3 regions of the Bacillus sp. P4_E1 genome follow, and region 1 is predicted to be linked to each of the others. Evidence: riboswitches for the same ligand, from Rfam matches in the RefSeq annotation. Region 1 holds a riboswitch; each other region holds the start of a gene.

Region 1 (4,329 bases):
ATATCCCAGTTAGGATTCTCCTCACCCTATTTTGCAAAAGTTTAGCTTAGTTTTAAAAGCTTTTCAGCAGAACTGAATTTCTTGATTCCCCTTACTGTACTACTCTTGGATGCATTGTTACTAGCGGCTCTCCCGATATTTTGAATTTAATCATGTCATGCCTTTATTGGATTTTTTCAATTCTTTTAGAAAATTAATAACCTCTGGAACCTGTTCTTTTGTTGAAATTCCGCTTAATTTTCATTGGGGAATTCTCATTATATTTAAATTAATATATAATGAACCTAATCAAATACTAGGAGTGGTTAAAATGCCAGACATGATACGAATCATTCTTTTCATCCTTGTAGCAATTAGTGCCATTTTCTCCTTAATAAAAGAATTTAAAAAACCAGAAAAAAAGGTATTTTGGATTTTAATCGAATTCTTAATTCTTTTCTGGATGATTTGGCTAATATCGAATATTTTAATTTAATTTACAGATTATAAGTTTTTTAATTGTATTAAATTAGATATTCTGAAAATAATGTAGATACCTCTTTTTTTAGGTACCTTTTCATTGGATTTTTCTTCTGCAAAAAGCAGTTAGCTTTTACTAACTGCTTTTTCTTTTATCATGGGTTCCCACAACACATCTATCAACTTAAGAAAACAAACCTATCCCAAAAAGAAAAAAGTGAACTTAATTATCATGAATAAATGTGGCGTGAAAAATATGGTTATGGGCGTATTTCGAAATCTTAGAGAGAATAAAAAAGATATTTTCATATTCTTAAACAAGAAGAGGAATAACTTCTTAATGTATTGTATTTGATAAGCACCAAAGGAAACTGAATTTCTTGGTTGTTTCCCCATAAGACATATAGAAGATTGGCTATCAGAAGGCAACCCTTGTTATACTTATGCATAGTTTATCGAACCTTTTCAGGGAAATAAGATAAAACAATACCTATACATTTAATTACAAAATTTTTTTAATCAATTTTAAAAAAGAATGAATATTCTGTTAATAAAAAGGAAGATGTTTTACAATCAATCGAGGTTTTTCCTACTTAAAATTATCATTATAACCATATGAATTTGGGAGGAAATCATACAAGTCATATAAATACTAGAAATATTAATTTCACCCTAACTATTGACGGGATACATTTGTACACGACCACAATTTAGTTGGGCATTAAAGCGAGTAGTTAATGCTCGAGTCGCATTAAGTCCGATATACCAGTCAGCCTCTGAACGTGCGACAGCTGAAGCGTATAGATTGTCATATGCTTTTCCTGGTTTTAAATTTGCGAAGCCATCTTTAATTGCTTTATCGGTAACAGATGAAATCCATAGACGTTTAATCGGTTTCTGCATTTTAACTTTATCGATAATCCAGCGTGCGACCAACTCTCCCTCACGACCGGCGTCAGTAGCTATAATGATTTCATTTACATCTTTTCTAAGAAGCTGACTTTTTACAGCGTTAAACTGTTTCCCTGTTTGTTTAATAACGGTTAGTTTTAAACGCTCCGGTAGCATTGGTAAATCTTCTAAATTCCACTGTTTATATTTCACATCATAGCTTTCTGGATCAGCTAATGTAACGAGATGACCTAAAGCCCAAGTAACAATATATTTACTACCTTCAAGATAGCCGTTCCCTTTTTTATCACATTTCAGTACACGTGCGATATCACGTGCAACAGAAGGTTTTTCAGCAATTACAATACTTTTTGCCATATTTAAAAACATCCTTTCAAATTTCCATACGTTAAATATAGCATACATCTTTGTTCTATTCAGTCTTGCTGACGGTTTGAGTTATTTGTGGTGAAATATACGTGTGAGAGTTTTACTTATATAAAGGCGAAGAATGGTTGAACCAGGAGAGTTTTGATCTCTATCATTCTATAAAAGTAAAGAACTTGTTATTTTACTAGAATAAGAGTAGACTTTGAAGTAGATGAATAATAAACACATGGGAGTTTGTGGATGCAAACTGAGAGTATGACTAGTCCGTCATTGACCATTTGAACCTGTTGGATAATGCCAGCGTAGGGAGAGTGTAAAAGCACATGTTCAGGCACTTTGCGTACGCGCAAAGTGCCTTTTTGTGTATCTCCCATTACTATAGTTAGGAGATGAAAAGGATGAATATGAAAGAAATTAGTAAAGTAGTGGATTTGGTGAGAGAGTCTAATCCACTCGTGCATAATATTACAAATGTTGTTGTAACAAATTTTACAGCAAACGGTTTGTTAGCATTAGGAGCATCACCTGTAATGGCGTATGCAAAAGAAGAAGTAGCAGAAATGGCTAGCATTGCGGGAGCCCTTGTTTTAAATATGGGTACACTTCGTCCTGAAGAGGTAGAAGCGATGTTACTTGCTGGTAAATCAGCAAATAAGAATGATGTACCAGTATTGTTTGATCCAGTAGGGGCAGGAGCAACTTCTTATCGAACAGAAGTTGCGAGATATATTCCAGCTGAAATCGATTTAGCTGTTATCCGCGGAAATGCAGCTGAAATAGCTAACGTTATTAATGAGAAATGGGAAATTAAAGGTGTAGATGCTGGTACTGGAAACGGTAATGTTGTAAATATTGCAAAACAGGCAGCGGGTGAATTAAATACAGTTGCGATAATTACTGGACAAGAAGATGTTGTTACAGATGGAGAGCGAACTATTCTTATTCGAAATGGCCATCCTATTTTAACGAAAGTTACTGGAACAGGTTGTTTACTAACTTCTGTAATAGGAGCATTTGTAGCGGTAGAAAAGGATTATGTAAAGGCAGCAGTAGCCGCATTAACATTCTATGGAGTAGCAGCAGAAGTAGCGGCTTTGAAAACAGTAGAGAATGGACCAGGAAGCTTTCAAATTGAATTTTTAAATCAGTTAGCGAATACAACTTCAGATGATATTGAGAAGTATGGAAAGATTGAGGTTATACAGTAAGGAGAGGAACTAGATGTCGCGCATTACAATGGATGAAATGTCTAGGTTATTACGAGTATATTTTATTATGGGAAGTAACAATTGTACGAAGGAGCCACTACAAGTATTGAGAGATGCACTAGAAGGTGGTATAACAATTTTTCAACTTCGTGAAAAGGGAGAAGGGGCTTTAACGGGAGAGAAACGTATTGATTTTGCGAAAGAACTACAAGCGCTTTGCAAGGAGTACGGTGTACCATTCATCGTAAATGATGATGTGGAACTAGCCCTCGAGTTAGATGCAGATGGCGTGCATGTTGGACAAGATGATGAAGGAATTACTTCTGTTCGTGAAAAAATGGGTGATAAAATTGTTGGTGTATCTACACATACAATTGAAGAAGCACGCTGGGCGATTGAAAATGGAGCTGATTATTTAGGAGTTGGTCCAATTTTCCCGACGAGTACGAAAAAAGATACAAAAGCGGTTCAAGGAACGGAAGGTCTAAAGTATTTTAGGGAACAAGAGATTGCAAGACCGATCGTTGGGATTGGTGGGATTACAATTGAAAATACAGCTTCTGTTATAGAAGCGGGTGCGGATGGTGTTTCAGTTATTTCAGCGATTAGCTTAGCGGAATCTGCGTATGAAAGTACGAAGAAATTAGTTGAGGAAGTAAATAAGAGTTTGTAGAAAAAGCCTATGTAATATTTTAAATGCTATATGGAGGAATAGACTGCCAAAAAAGTTTAAACAAACGTTTGATTAAAAAAGCACAAACCTTTTTAAATAAAGGTTTGTGCTTTTTCTTTAAAACATAATTGAAATTAAGAGCATTCCAATTCCAATAGAAGTAAAGGTTGCGATCAGGCCCGGAATCATAAAGCTATGATTTAAAACATATTTACCAATTCCTGTTGTACCAGTACGGTCAAAGTTAATTGCAGCAACGATTGTCCCGTAGTTTGGAATGAAGAAATATCCATTTACTGCAGGGAACATCGCAATAAGTAATGCCGGCGGAATACCAAGTGATAGTCCAAGTGGCACTAAAGCACGAACTGTTGCTGCTTGGCTATACAGTAAAATAGATAGAATGAATAGTGCAATAGCAAATAGCCATGGTGCACTTGTCACTAAGTGTTGAATTGATCCTTGAATTATATTTAAGTTTCCGTTGAAGAAAGTATCTCCCATCCAAGCGATACCAAAAATAGCAACAACTGCTGTTGCGCCTGCTTTAAAGACGTTACCAGTTACAATGCTTTCCACATTTGGTTTACAGAAAATAATAATAAGAGCAGCAATGGTTAACATGACCATTTCAATTGTGTTTGGCATGGAAAGACGAGCTAACTTCCCGTCAACCATCCATCCCGGACGAAGGGCTTCAAATGAACC
Region 2 (4,329 bases), on a different contig from region 1:
TTGGCTCCGCTTTCGCCCTAAAAGTATAGGGATATCTTTATGATTATATTGTTGATAAAACCTCCTAATCCCTACAGATACTTTTAATAGCGGAATATTCTCACCTCCACGAGTTACGTATTCAAACCGATATACATAAGAGAAATAATCATGTGTTTCTTCATCTTTAATTGGCTCAGACATCGCTTCAGAAACATGTTGTGATCGCAGTGGTGAAAAATATATTTCTTCCTCATTTTTATTTTCCATACGTAAAGGCTGTTCGCAAAAAATATGAGTAATTAGAGCTGGTACCCATTTAGAAAACGTTTTTTTATCATGTAATGCTGGTAAATTACTAATTAAATCATACTGCCATTCTAAATGTGGTGGATCTATTAATTTATTAGGTTTCCAATCATGAATAACCTCATACCAGCTTTGGAAAATATAGTCTAACTGTTCTTGTTTCATTGGTTCTTTTGCTACAATCCAGGGCGTATCTTCCTTTAATATATATGGATTATGCTGAATGAATAATATATCAGAAAACATTTCATACAATCTTTCATTTACAAGTTTTAATTTGCTCGTTAATAAAAATGTTCTATAATGTATCTCTACAATCTCAAGCCATTCAATAGGAAAATAAATATACGATACTTTCTCATTATAGAGGGGTTCTACTATATTTTTAAATGCTAATAACTGTAATTTTTCCATATTATTAATACTTCCTCTCTTAATTTATATTGATCATGAATAATACTAGAAAAGATACCAATTTTTTAAGCATTAACGAATCAAATTTTAACCAAGCACATTAAAGGAAATAACTAAATTACATTTGGTTATTTAAATAAAACATTATTAAAATCAAATTAATATAAAGTAACTATTAACATATAACTACCTCCTTATGGGACTTTATATTATAAAATCATTATAATGAATTATTATATTTTTTATCTATGATTTACAAAAAAATTACAGAAACTAAATATAATAAAAGGTATCGCCTCTTTATATAGCGATACCTTTTATATACTCTTAATTAAATAACACCTTTAACTTCTTCATTCACCGGCCATTTTTCTAATGTATATGCCATTTCCCAAAATGAATATTCATATTGACTACTAAAAATAAAATGTTGTCTCATACGATTACGGTCTGCCTCTGTTACTTTTTCAGCGATCGTATCTAATCGTGTGATTTGCTCTTCTACTAGAGTACGGAACCAATCAGATCCATATGCAGAAATCCATTCTTGATAAATTGGCTCTTCTGGTTGACATTCTTTTAATCGTTCACCGATTTCATAATATAACCAATAACAAGGTAAAATAGCCGCAATAATATCTCCTAAATGCCCTTCATAAGCTGCACGATACATATGAGATGTATATGCATATGCAGTTGGCGCAGGAATAAAATTATCTTTTTCTTCTTTTGTAATCCCTAATTTCTTTGCGAAATTCTCATGTAATGATAACTCAGCTTCATACGTATTTTGTGCATGGTGTGCCATACGAGCTGTCGTTTCTAATTCAAGAGCCTTTGCAGCACCTAACGTTTGTACTCTAGCAAAATGACTCAAATAATAAGAATCTTGAAGCACATAATATCGAAAACTAGCTAAATCTAATGTTCCTTCGCCTAGTTTTTTTACAAAAGGATGGTTAAAACTTGCTTCCCAAATTGAATCTACTTCTTTACGTAATGATTGTGAAAAAGTCATTCAAATCCCTCCAAATAATGTAAAAAATATACGTATTTATCCACAATTATTAAAGCTGTAAAATAAAAAAACTTTCTTTACAGGCGTAAAGAAAGTGAAATTGACAGTATTTATTCGTTAAATAGCAACGTCTTTCCCACTTCCCTACGCTGGCATTAACCAGATCAGGTACTAAGAGTCTCAAAATTTCATCTGATCTCAGCCTATAAAAGGCCCCCCTAGTGGATAAATATTTAGTTGTCGTATTGTAATTATCATAGCATAATTCGTGGAACTGTCAAAAGAATTAATTATATAACTACCTTAAAAACCTTCTTCTTTCCTTACTTTTAATGAAGTTTCAATTATCATATCTAATAGTTTGCTATAATTAATTCCCGCTGCTTCCGCACTTTTTGGCAGTAAACTTGATTGTGTCATCCCTGGTAATGTATTAACTTCCATTACATATGGAATTCCTTCCTTCACCATCATATCAACCCTTGCATAAACACTACATTTTAATGCTTTATAACAAGCCAGTGACGCTTTATTTACACGTTCCTTTATTTCAGCTGGAAGTTCAATAACTTCTTCAACTGTACTAGTATCATCATATTTTGCATTATAGTCAAAGAACACAGCAGCATGTCGAATCGAAATGATAGGTAACTGTTGCCCATCAAAAATTGAACATGTAATCTCGTCACCTTTTATATACTTCTCAATTACTACTTCAGAATCCCATTCGAATACAGTTTCTAGCATAGAGATTAATTCATTTTTATCATAGACAATCTTAACTCCAACACTTGAGCCGCCAGAGTTTGGTTTTACCACTAACGGAAAGCCTAATTTATCTAACTCCTCAAGCTTTAGATCCTCCATTTTTGTAAGTTCAATCCAATCTGGTGTTTCTACTCCTTCATAACGCAAAATCTTTTTCGAAATATTTTTATCCATACATATACCGCTAGATAACATATTACTGCCGCTATATGGAATACCTAAACTCTCAAGCGTCCCTTGAACCGTACCATCTTCTCCGTATTTTCCGTGTAATGCTAGCAATGCAAAATCAATGTCTTTCGCTTTTTCAATTAAATCCATTTTTTCATTTAACGTAATTGGAACGATTTCATATTTACTCTTATCTAAATGTGCAATCATTTCATTCCCAGTCATAATTGATACTTGTTTTTCAGAGGATACTCCTCCCATAATAACGCCAATTCTCATTTTCTCAACTCCAAGTTTCATTTTTTAAAGTTTCACCAATTATTTGAATCCCGCTAACAATTTCCTGTTCTTTCAAACGTGAAAATCCTAATCGGAATGTGTTCGCTCCTCCTCCATCAGAGTAAAAAACATCTCCAGGAGAAAACGTAACTCCTTTCTCATAACACTTTTGTAAAAGTGTGCGGGCTTGAATTTTTTCTTCCAACTCTATAAACAAATGAAGTCCACCGTCTCCAGTCATTCTTTTAAACGGAATGTACTGATTACACGCCCCAACAGCTAACTCATATTTTTTCTTATAAACAGATCTTGCTTTTTTTAAATATTTTTCAAAATATCCTTCATGTAAATATTGAAACAGAACAGCTTGATCTAACGTAGATGTGTGAATGGTTCTGGCTCTTTTAACACTTTCTAAATAATGTATCAGTTCTTTATCTGCAATGATCCAACCTACACGTAAACCAGGGAAAAGTACCTTTGAAAAGCTACTAATATAAATCACATTATTACCAGCCCCTGCAAAAGTTAATAATGGCGATAAATGTGAACCCGAATAACGTAATTCTTCATTAAACCCATCCTCTATAATAGGGATCTTGTATTTTGAAAATAACCTCATCAATTCCGTTCTTTTCTCCGAACTCGTAACAATACCAGTCGGATTATGATAAGAAGGGATTAAATACGCGAAATCAAAATCCTTTTCACGCAAACTTTTTTCTACTTCATTCGTATCAATACCATCATCATTCATATTAATTCCATGAACTTCAAGTCCATGTAAACGAAAAAGCTTCAATGCAGCATGGTGAGTTGGGTTCTCACAAATAACACGCCCTGATTTCTTCGATAAAGAAGATAACACAATATCTAATCCTTCTGTAAATCCATTTGTAATTAGAATATCTTTGTTCGAAATATCTACACCTTTCATTTCCATGTAATGAAGTAAATAATTAATTAACGGTCTATAACCTTTTGCATATCCGTAGTTCAATACGATATCCCCTTCAATGGACATACGAGTAAGAAAAGCTCTTTTGAAATTTTCAACATCAAATAGCTTTTCGTCCGGGGCTATACTATTAAAAACAATCATTCCTTTTTCCCAGCGAACTCCATGCTTCATTAAGTCTAATTCATCCGCTAATGTGGTAACTGTATTAAGTTTATTTTTCCAATCTATTTCAACAGACGAGGTGTTACTTATATCCACCTTCGCAACGAAATTTCCTTTTCCTTTAACTGCATAAATGAGTCCTTCTTGTTCTAAATCCGCATATGCAGAGAGTACTGTATTTCTGCTCACTGATAATAATTCACTCAGTTCCCTTGTTGATGGGATTTTTTGGTCCCCCAACAAATGCCCTTTCATAATCATCTTTTTT
Region 3 (4,329 bases), on a different contig from region 1:
AAATCTTTTTAAATGAAAATCGTTGTGATAAAATTATTGAAAACGTTTTCTTAAACGTTTTGTATTTTTTAGACTTAAAGGTATGATGACCTGGTAGTCTATTGATAAGGTTATATCTTATTTAAAAGGGGATTCTTTAGGGGGAGAGAACAATGAACACATGGACACAAGTTTACGATCCGTTCGGTAACATTTGGATTTCGGCAGCAGTCGCACTTATTCCAATCATCTTTTTTTTCTTAGCTTTAGCGGTTTTCCGCATGAAGGGGTATGTGGCAGGATTTATTACAGTTGTATTAACGATTTTGGTGGCGTTATTTGCGTATAAAATGCCATTCACAATGGCAATGGCAGCGACCGGATACGGTTTCTTATACGGATTATGGCCAATTGCGTGGATTATCATTATGTCAGTATTTTTATATAAAATTTCTGTGAAAACAGGTCAATTTGATGTCATTCGTGCATCTGTATTATCCATTACGAATGACCATCGTTTACTCGTTATTTTAATTGGATTTTCATTTGGAGCATTTTTGGAAGGGGCAGCAGGATTTGGTGCACCAGTAGCGATTACGGCAGCGCTTCTGGCAGGCCTTGGGCTAAATCCTTTATATGCAGCAGGTCTTTGTTTAATCGCAAATACTGCACCAGTAGCTTTCGGAGCGATGGGGATTCCGATTACAGTTGCTGGACAAGTGACAGGCATTGATCCACATAAAATTGGACAAATGGCTGGGCATCAATTACCGTTCTTATCTTTATTTGTTCCGTTCTTTATCGTATTTTTAATGGATGGCTTTAAAGGAGTAAAACAAACGTGGCCTGCTTTATTTGTAGCGGGTAGTTCATTTGCAATTACACAGTTTATTACAGCGACGTTTTTAGGACCAGAACTTCCGGATATTACGTCAGCGCTTGTAAGTTTAGTAAGTTTATCGCTATTTTTAAAAGTTTGGCAGCCGAAAGAAATTTATCAAACTAAGCAAGCGAATAGTGAAGTAGCCGCGGCGACGACAACGACATCTATGCCGAAACTAACGGTAGGAAAAGTAGTAAAAGCGTGGTCTCCGTTCATTATTTTGACTGTGATGGTAGTCATCTGGAGCCAGAGTTTCTTTAAAGCGTTATTCGCTCCGGGCGGCGCTTTAGAAAGTCTCGTATTTAAATTTGAAGTTCCAAGCTTGCACAATTTAGTAATGAAAGCAGAGCCAATTGTAAATAAACCAACACCTTATGAAGCAATCTTGAAATTAGATATTTTATCAGCGACTGGAACAGCAATTTTAATTGCTTGTATCATTTCTATCTTTATTTTGAAAATGAGTGCAAAAGATGCAGTAGCAACATTTAAAGAAACGTTAAACGAACTAAAAATGCCAATTTTATCTATTGGATTCGTATTAGGATTCGCATTTATCGCAAATTATTCTGGTCTATCTTCTACATTAGCGTTAGCACTTGCAGGAACTGGCGGATTATTCCCGTTCTTCTCACCATTCTTAGGATGGATTGGCGTATTCTTAACAGGATCAGATACGTCAGCGAACGCACTGTTCTCGAATTTACAAGCAATTACAGCGCAGCAAGTCGGTGTATCTGAAGTGCTTCTTGTTGCAGCAAATACAACGGGCGGTGTAACAGGTAAAATGATTTCTCCGCAATCAATTGCGATTGCTTGTGCGGCAGTTGGACTTGCTGGGAAAGAGTCAGATTTGTTCCGCTTTACATTGAAGCATAGTTTATTCTTTGTTACTATTGTTGGGATTATGACGTATGTGCAGGCTTATTATTTGACTTGGATGATTCCGTAAACAACAAAAGAAATAAACTTTGCATTTTTCAGATTATAGTGTATGATGGGAAAGTATTGAAAATTAAATCAGTGATAAACTAGGGGTGCCTAACGTATGCGTAGGCTGAGAGAGAAGCGTGTGAACTTCTTAACCCTTTGGACCTGATCTGGCTCGTACCAGCGTAGGGAAGTTAACGGCTTTACATAATTATGTCTTTATGAGCCAGGTCCTTATTCTTTTATGGACCTGGCTCTTTTTATTTTGGCATGCGCTGGCCATATCTCGTCCTTGTCACGAACAGGGGGGCAACAAAGGTTATGAAACAGTCTGTTTCAGCTGAGCAAATTGAATTGAAATCGAGTTTACCAGGAAGTAAGAAAGTGTATGTGGATGGAACACGTGAAGGTATGAAAGTACCAATGCGCGAGATTGAACAAAGCGATACGAACGGTGTTCAAAATCCGCCAATCCGTGTGTATGATACGAGTGGACCTTATACAGATCCAGAGTATAAAGTGGAGCTGGAAAAAGGGTTGCAGGCGCCGCGCCACTCTTGGACCTTGGGGCGTGGTGATGTGGAAGCTTATGAAGGACGCGAAATTAAACCTGAGGATGACGGTGTGAAAGTGGCTTCAAAACATACACCTGTTTTCCCGCAAATGGATCGTAAGCCGCTTAGAGCGAAGCAAGGTGCAAATGTTTCGCAAATGCATTATGCGCGTAATGGCATTATTACGTCTGAGATGGAATATGTTGCGATTCGTGAAGGGGTAGAGCCTGAATTTGTTCGTAAGGAGATTGCAGAAGGTCGTGCGATTTTGCCGGCGAACATTAACCATCCTGAAGCGGAACCGATGATAATTGGACGTAATTTTCACGTGAAGGTAAATGCAAATATCGGAAACTCTGCTGTATCGTCTTCTATTGCAGAAGAAGTAGAGAAGATGACGTGGGCGACTCGCTGGGGTGCAGATACGATTATGGATTTATCTACAGGTAAAAACATTCATACAACACGTGAGTGGATTATTCGTAATGCTCCGGTACCAGTTGGAACTGTGCCAATTTATCAAGCGCTTGAAAAAGTAAACGGAATTGCAGAGGATTTAACGTGGGAAGTGTATCGTGATACGTTAATTGAGCAGGCGGAGCAAGGCGTTGATTACTTCACGATTCACGCTGGTGTATTACTTCGTTACATTCCAATTACTGCAAAGCGTATGACAGGTATTGTTTCGCGCGGTGGTTCGATTATGGCGCAGTGGTGTTTATTCCATCATAAAGAAAACTTCCTATATACTCACTTTGAAGAGATTTGTGAAATTATGAAGCAGTACGATGTTTCGTTTTCTCTTGGAGATGGATTACGTCCAGGTTCTATTGCAGATGCAAATGACGAAGCGCAGTTTTCTGAGCTTGAGACACTTGGTGAATTAACAAAAATCGCTTGGAAACATGATGTGCAAGTTATGATTGAAGGACCTGGGCATGTACCGATGCATTTAATTAAAGAAAATATGGAGAAAGAACTTGATATTTGTCAGGGTGCGCCGTTCTATACACTTGGGCCGTTAACGACAGATATTGCACCAGGTTATGATCATATTACTTCAGCGATTGGTGCTGCGATGATTGGCTGGTTTGGAACGGCGATGCTTTGTTATGTAACCCCGAAAGAACATTTAGGTTTACCGAACAAAGATGATGTTCGCGAAGGGGTTATTACGTACAAAATCGCTGCGCATGCAGCCGATCTTGCGAAAGGGCATAAAACGGCTCATCAGCGTGATGATGCACTTTCAAAAGCACGATTTGAATTCCGTTGGCGCGACCAATTTAATTTATCTTTAGATCCTGAACGCGCGATGGAGTACCATGATGAAACGTTGCCAGCAGAAGGGGCGAAAACAGCGCATTTCTGTTCAATGTGTGGCCCAAAGTTTTGTAGTATGAGAATTTCACATGATATTCGTGAATATGCGAAAGAAAATGACTTAGAAACGACAGAAGCAATTGAAAAAGGAATGAAAGAGAAAGCGGTAGAATTCAAAGAAACTGGTAGTCACTTATATCAATAACACGTTACACCTCTTTACTTGATTGATCACACTGTACCTAACTTAAATATAGAAGAAGCCCCCTTTGCTAAGACGGTAGCAAAGGGGGCTTCTGTCGTCTATCCCGCTATTTGTGGGCAGTAAAACTCCCACCTCAAAATTCGGCTGGAGCAAAGAAGTTAGGTGGGAGATAAACTGTCCGTAAACGCCCGATTGGTGCGGGCTAATAATCAGTGGGGGATGAACACCCACCCACCTTATAAAGTTTCACTTTATAAGGTGAAGAATAATTGTACCCAGTAGTATAAGAGGAATAATGTGACGACTGTTGTGAGTGGGATTACGATGAGAGATACGCTTAAATAATCTTTCCATTTCACTTTAATTTTGTTTTGTCTTAAGATATACATCCAAATGAGGGAAGCTAGTGTACCGATTGGTAATAATAGTGAACCGATGTCACTACCGATGATATT

Evidence for each region. Region 1 has a riboswitch for thiamine pyrophosphate ahead of thiM (hydroxyethylthiazole kinase). Riboswitches for the same ligand answer to the same signal wherever they lie in the genome.
Region 2: it holds a riboswitch for thiamine pyrophosphate, as region 1 does, so the genes downstream of both, tenA (thiaminase II) here and thiM (hydroxyethylthiazole kinase) in region 1, are expected to answer to the same signal.
Region 3: it holds a riboswitch for thiamine pyrophosphate, as region 1 does, so the genes downstream of both, thiC (phosphomethylpyrimidine synthase ThiC) here and thiM (hydroxyethylthiazole kinase) in region 1, are expected to answer to the same signal.

What each region holds. Positions count from the first base shown of each region.
Region 1 covers NZ_JBFUIV010000009.1:99,387-103,715, reverse strand. The annotation lists gene AC1DS7_RS14585 (hypothetical protein) at 311-475, shown strand; partial or broken gene topB (DNA topoisomerase III) at 1,153-1,728, opposite strand; TPP riboswitch at 1,957-2,066, shown strand; gene thiM (hydroxyethylthiazole kinase) at 2,139-2,948, shown strand; gene thiE (thiamine phosphate synthase) at 2,962-3,621, shown strand; gene AC1DS7_RS14565 (anaerobic C4-dicarboxylate transporter family protein) at 3,739-4,329, opposite strand, start outside.
Region 2 covers NZ_JBFUIV010000001.1:5,581-9,909, reverse strand. The annotation lists gene AC1DS7_RS00045 (pPIWI_RE module domain-containing protein) at 1-702, opposite strand, end outside; gene tenA (thiaminase II) at 1,034-1,720, opposite strand; TPP riboswitch at 1,845-1,950, opposite strand; gene ddlB (D-alanine--D-alanine ligase) at 2,024-2,938, opposite strand; gene pdxR (MocR-like pyridoxine biosynthesis transcription factor PdxR) at 2,943-4,329, opposite strand, start outside.
Region 3 covers NZ_JBFUIV010000002.1:317,258-321,586, forward strand. The annotation lists gene lldP (L-lactate permease) at 153-1,814, shown strand; TPP riboswitch at 1,886-2,001, shown strand; gene thiC (phosphomethylpyrimidine synthase ThiC) at 2,114-3,874, shown strand; gene AC1DS7_RS03720 (arsenic transporter) at 4,126-4,329, opposite strand, start outside.